One region of the Paenibacillus sp. FSL M7-0896 genome, then DNA from elsewhere that is predicted to be linked to it. Evidence: riboswitches for the same ligand, from Rfam matches in the RefSeq annotation. Region 1 holds a riboswitch; the other holds the start of a gene.

Region 1 (3,127 bases):
CCGTGAGGTGAAGATGCCAATCTCTATTCATAACCGCGATGCTCATGAAGATGTAATCCGCATACTCCGTGAGGAGAAGGCGGGCGAGGTTGGCGGCGTAATGCACTCCTTCTCCGGGAGCTGGGAAAGTGCCAAGATGTGTCTTGATTTGGGCTTCCATCTTTCTTTTGGAGGACCGATTACGTTCAAGAATGCCCGGGTGCCCAAAGAGGTGCTTGCCCAGACTCCGCTGGACCGGCTGCTGATCGAAACCGACTCCCCATATCTGACTCCGCACCCCTTCCGGGGCAAGCGAAATGAGACCGCTCATGTGAGGCTGGTAGCGGAGGCGGCCGCGGCAATAAAAGGGATTGAATTACAGGAATTGGCGGAAATTACGTATGCGAACGCACTGGAACGATTTGGGATACTCTGAAAACAGGAGTAAAAGCGGTGAAAAATGAAGTATAGCGAATATATTAAACTTTTATGACGGAAAAACGGCCGATTATTACAATATTTTAATCATTTTTTTACGTAAACGTGGTTGAATCGTCCTTTACAACATGTATCAAAACAGGATATCATCTTTTCAGTGCAGTGAGCTGTTGTAACTGTGACAGTCACTAATTTCATGGATCGTCTCGCTGAGTCTCCGCAACGGAGAATGGGGGAACCAATAATGCGCTGCCGCATGAACGTACAAAAGTACTGGCACAGAATTGCCGCAGGCATTATTTGATTTCTTTACGTGGTCTTGGGGTGAATTTGAGGGCAACCGCCGTGAGCGGGTGACCTGAGATAGGGCGTCTCTCTTATGTCCGAACCCGACAGCTAACCCCGTAAGCGCAAGTAAGAGAGGAAACCTCGTGTATAAGCATTCCGACGTATTCGACACCGGGAAGCCACGAAAGAGTCCTCTATGAGCTCTTTTTAGGCTTCTTTTGTTTTGAATAATGAGAATGCTCCCGGCATACTGTTATATAACAGATCTCCGGAGTAACTATGCCGAGCAGGCGATCCATGAGCAGGAAACGCTGAAGCAAGTGCGGGCGTATCCTGTTGCAAACTCAAACCTAGTTTCGTCAGAAGTGATACAGTCACCTTGATATAACTTGGACGACGGGGCTATGTAAGGAGGATGGAAAGAGTGGGCGTATTCCAACCAGAAGTATCCCATGATTCGCAATCATCCAGCAGGTCTTTCGCATTACGGTTGAAGCAAGTGAATCCCCGCGTAGTTTTACTTGCCGGTGTGGCATCGATTGTTATCGCACTGTTAATACTGCTGTACGTACACGGTCAGAGCAAAAAAGAAATTACCCTAGTAATAGACGGACAGGTACAGACACTGGAGACGCGGGAAACGCTGTTCAGTGATGTGCTGGCTAAGGAACAGATTTCGCTGCAGGCGCATGATGAATTATCTATTGGCCTTAGTGATGAAATAAAAGACGGCGACCGTATCGTGATTAACACTGCGCAGAAGTTCGCTCTTACCGTTGACGGAAAGACCGAGACGTTATTTACGACCGAGGATACCATTGGTCAGGCCATCGACAAGCTGGGCTACAGCCTGGAAGGCTTAGACAAGATTTACCCTTCGCTAGAAACCGCAGTATCTGCAGACATGGAAATCAAAATTGTCCGGATTAACAAGCATGTGGTTCAACGGACAACTAATTTGCCTTTCCGGGTCATTAAGACAGCAGACCCCTCATTGACCAAGGGAACCGTAAGAGTGGCACAGGCAGGTAAGCCTGGCGTAATGATCCAGCACATCGAGAAGATCTATCAAGATGGCGAGCTGGCATCCATGCGCATGATCGGCAAGGAAGTACAGACGGTTACCAAGGACAAAGTCATTGCCATTGGAACCAAGCCGCTTCCTAAGCCCGTCGTAGTTACTGCCAAGGTCTCCAAACCTGTAACAACCTCCAAGTCATCTAAAGCCAGCGCAAAGGCCAGCAATGTTACCAGTAAGGCTGGTGTGGATTTCGAGTACAAAAGAATGATCAAAAACGTATCCATGACTGCGTATTCGTCGCAGGAACCGGGTATTGGAACACGTACTGCCTCCGGCACACGCGTAACGGAAGGCCGCACTATAGCTGTTGATCCTAGTGTTATACCAATTGGCTGGTGGGTGTACATTGAAGGATTAGGGTTTCGCCGAGCAGAGGATACCGGCGGTGCCATCAAAGGCAACAAGGTGGATGTCTATTACGATTCACTGAGCCATGCCCGTAATTTCGGCCGCAAGTCGCGCACACTCTATGTGATCGGACCTGTGAAGCCGGAGCTGAACTAAACGTAAAGTCTTTTGCAAATTAGCGGTTAATACGATATAGTGAGGGAAGCACTTACGAAATTTTAGAGAGCTGCCGCTCATCACTTATACATTCTTTAGCCAAAAAGAAGGGGAGCGAATCCTCTTCTTTTTGCGTTCTGGAGTAAGGAGTTAAAATATTTATGATTAAAGAGCTAATTGTAGTTGAAGGGAAAAGTGATACCGTTGCCGTTAAGCGGGCGGTTGAGGCCGATACGATTGAAACCGGGGGTTCGGCAGTGGATAACAGGGTCATTGCCAAGATCAAGCTGGCCATGGAGCGCCGGGGTGTAATCATTCTTACCGACCCGGATCATGCCGGAGAGCGAATCCGCAAAATCGTCGCGGCCAAGGTGCCGGGCTGCAAGCATGCCTTCATCCCGGAGAAGGATGCAACCCGCAAAGGAGATATCGGAATAGAGAATGCTTCGCCTGAGGCTATCCGCCATGCGCTGGAGCATGTACATACCTCTTTCGAGGGGGCGCCGCCCATCATTGGGCTGGATGAGCTTATGGCCGCAGGGCTGATGGTACATCCCCGGGCGGCTGAGCGCAGAATGCAGCTTGGCAATCTGCTCGGTATCGGTTATTGCAATGGCAAGCAGCTGTACAAACGTCTGGCGATGTTCGGCATTACCCGCGAAGAATTCGCGCAGGCCCTCGCCCAAATTGATCAGGGAGGCATTACTTCATGAGCGGTATCGAGAATATCTCGTCCCCAACAAGAACCAAAGCGATAATTCAGCGTTACGGATTCTCCTTCAAAAAAAGCCTGGGCCAGAACTTTCTGATCGATCAGAATATTCTGGACAAAATCGT
Region 2 (3,127 bases), 610 kb from region 1:
AGCAATTCGCGGTATTCATTTCATCAGTGATGATGCTCTGGTGTTCAGCACCGGCTCACCTTGGGAGAAGAATGTAGTTGTAGCAGTACATAAGGATGTTATTTCCGTATTCGACGAGTTTAGCCTGGTTGGGACATCTCCTGACAATCAGTTCTATGCACTCGCCGGAATTCAAGGCATTACCATTATGCAATCCATGAACAGCACTCTACAAGGAAAAGTTGTAGCAGATCTCTCATGGCGTGAGCTGAATGGCACGATTCAAGCGCTGGACCCGGAGTTTACTGTTTTGAACATAGACAGCCTGGATCAGGAGTTACCCTTGGAGCAAGTCATTCCTTTTAACGGGGGCCAAGCATTATTGCTTGTTACGAGCCAGGGGATTTTCCTGGTCCAGCAATCGCAGGAGAAGGAGAAGCTATGGGAGGTGAAGCTGCTGCATCCTGATCTCGAAGAATATAAAGCAGATGAGCTGGAGCATATTGACATTGACATGCCGCATGGTGCCGTCTCTCCGGATGGAAGATGGATTGCCTATGGCAGCCAGGGCAGTGATCATCTTTTATATGACACAACTTCAAGGCAGGTTCACTTATTCAATCCGGAATCCAGTTACCCGCACTATACTATATTTACGAAGGACCAGCACAGCGTGTGGTACAATGCCTGCCACTTCTATAATGGCGTTACCCTTACTGTGTCCCTTGAAGATGCGGAAGCAGGAAAGCTCTCGTACGATCAGGAATATCCGGTCGTTAACGAGGAAGCCCGGGTATATGCGGCGGCGGCACTGAAGGACGGTGTTGTCATTGGCGATGCCTATGGATACTTGAGGCTCATTGATGCAGAGGGGCGGGAGCTGTGGCGTTATTATGCCGGAAGCACCATTTCTGGATTAGCTGTCAATCCGGATGAGACCATACTGGCCGTGGGGACTTATGGAGGGATGCTGCATTTCCTGGACCTTCATGCCACTGAACGCAGCGACTATGAGATTACAACAGGAACCGTTCGTGAGATGAAGCGGATTATTGCCTGGAAGAATCAGAATGAGCCGCTTTGGTGGTGAGCTGATACATGGAGAACCCTTCTTCCCCACCGTCGTCTGCCAAAAATAAAAAACAGCGCTTGAGCGAGATAAATGGCAGATAATCTGCTACATATAGGTGTTTTGGCTTCCATTTGCTTAGCCATTCAGCCATTTGCTGAAAATAAGGCGAATAGCACTCTTTTCCATTTTTACAAACCCCCTCTGAAGAGAGTATGATTCGTGTTGAAAGCAAATGAATGCATTCATGAAAATGAGCATATGCATGCACGCTGAATTTCCGTCATGTGGAAAACGGGGGAACCATCCGGCCGTCAGGCCGACTTGGGGTGAATCCGAAGGAGAATGCCACGCGCAGGTCTCCGGCAGGTAGGGCGACTCTCACCGTCCGAATCCGACAGCTAACCTCGTAAGCGCCAAGAGAGAGCCCTGATCCGCCACGCTTTTGTGCCAGGCGTCTTAAGCCTGTTACCCACAACCGCAGGCAGAGGTCCTCCTCTGCCTGCGGTTTTTTGCGCGCTGGAATGAACTGCACAGTATAGATTCAGGAAGGAACGTGACCACATGCCTGACCCCTTATCGCCCAAACTAACCGCCGCTGCCGGATTCAACCACTACACCCAGCAATATAGCGGTCCCGTCTATGCGCTTAGCTGCCTGCTGCTGGAGCAAGGCGTCCGCGCCGAACAAGCTGCAACCGCCACCTTCGTGGCACTCCATCCACTATGGCTGAAGGGCCGCCTCTCAGGGGACGCCGCTGCTGCGGCTGCCTACAGAGAGTGCATCCGCCAGTGTGCCATGCTCGCCCACGACCGCAGCCGCTGCGCTTCTGCGCCGCTGAGCTGGGACGATCACGTTGCCAGTGCCTTATGGTACGGCATCCAGCTCCCCCTGTCCGACATCAGCCAGATTCTGGAGTGCAGCGTCCCCGAGCTCAAGGCCCGGCTCAGAGGAATACGCGAACAGATGGCAGCCGCCCATTCAGCCTTGCCTGCTGTGCACCGCCCTTCGGCAGGTTGAGACTGGGAATAATGCGGGATACGCGGGATATAGGAATGAGTGCGGCGGAATGAGTTGGATGTGGCGGAATTAGGGTACGGATGCGACAAAAGGAGATGGATAGCGGGCCATGCGGACTACAGATCCTCTATTTCGGCAAATGGGACCATTCCGAAGGCCATGCGGACTGAGAGGCGCTTAATTAACCCATTCCGCCTCATTTTGCGCTCCATACAGCCCTTTAAGGTCCTCTCAGTCCGTAACGGGGAGAAAATCGGTCTTTTTCACAAAATAAGGGCCGCTGAGTCCGCCTACAAAACAACATCCCCCCACAAAGCGGGGCTCTAACAAATAAAGCCGCAGCATCCGCCGCGACTTCGTCCTTGACTCTCAGCGCCAGCACCCGTACAGTACTTGGCCCATCTTACATAGCTCAATCATCCCATGCACTCATCCTGTCTCCACCAACCGTTCAGTACATAGAACTCAGCCCTTGCCCTTACCACCCTTGCCGCCCTTGGCGAACCGCCAAAAAGCCATACAGCAGCCGAGCAGGCCGGCTCCCAGCAGAAGGGTCTGTAACGCCCCCAGCCAAGTCGATTGATCCGACGGGATCAGGCTGCTGATAATAATCAGCAGGATCGAGGCCGCGACCAGCACGGGGGTTTGTCTACTTTTCTTCACAACACTTCACCACTCCTAAAGACTAATACTACTAAGGTACACCATCTCCGGCGTTTTCACCAGTTCACCACGGCTCCGGGCACACCCGGGCGGAAGAACGTATGGCGTCCTTGGCTAGTAATTCTTCACTCCATAGTAGTCAAAATCAGCGAAGGAGTCATGCTGGTGGGCATCAACGGAACCGATGAAATTGAACAAGCCTGTAAATCCGCCAATCTCCCCTGGCTCCCCGTTCACGCCTTCATCCGACAGATAGAGTACATCAATGTTTTCTACAAAAGCTTGCCAATCCCCGTTATCCCCGAAACGGTAAAGGATACTCGCGATGCCTGAATGATAGATAATCTTGAGCTCCGCTGTGTCTTCAGGGACTGGAATATAATGGTGGACCAGCTC

What was found. A riboswitch is a leader RNA that binds a small molecule or an ion and turns the genes downstream of it on or off. The one in region 1 is predicted to bind cyclic di-AMP.
Region 2: another riboswitch for cyclic di-AMP. It lies ahead of MKY12_RS01135 (hypothetical protein); the one in region 1 lies ahead of MKY12_RS32135 (3D domain-containing protein).

Annotation. Positions count from the first base shown of each region.
Region 1 covers NZ_CP150250.1:7,388,226-7,391,352, forward strand. The annotation lists gene MKY12_RS32130 (TatD family hydrolase) at 1-415, shown strand, start outside; cyclic di-AMP (ydaO/yuaA leader) riboswitch at 615-843, shown strand; gene MKY12_RS32135 (3D domain-containing protein) at 1,130-2,290, shown strand; gene rnmV (ribonuclease M5) at 2,452-3,003, shown strand; gene rsmA (16S rRNA (adenine(1518)-N(6)/adenine(1519)-N(6))-dimethyltransferase RsmA) at 3,000-3,127, shown strand, end outside.
Region 2 covers NZ_CP150250.1:261,579-264,705, reverse strand. The annotation lists gene MKY12_RS01140 (WD40 repeat domain-containing protein) at 1-1,069, shown strand, start outside; cyclic di-AMP (ydaO/yuaA leader) riboswitch at 1,309-1,478, shown strand; gene MKY12_RS01135 (hypothetical protein) at 1,613-2,068, shown strand; gene MKY12_RS01130 (hypothetical protein) at 2,534-2,731, opposite strand; gene MKY12_RS01125 (family 43 glycosylhydrolase) at 2,846-3,127, opposite strand, start outside.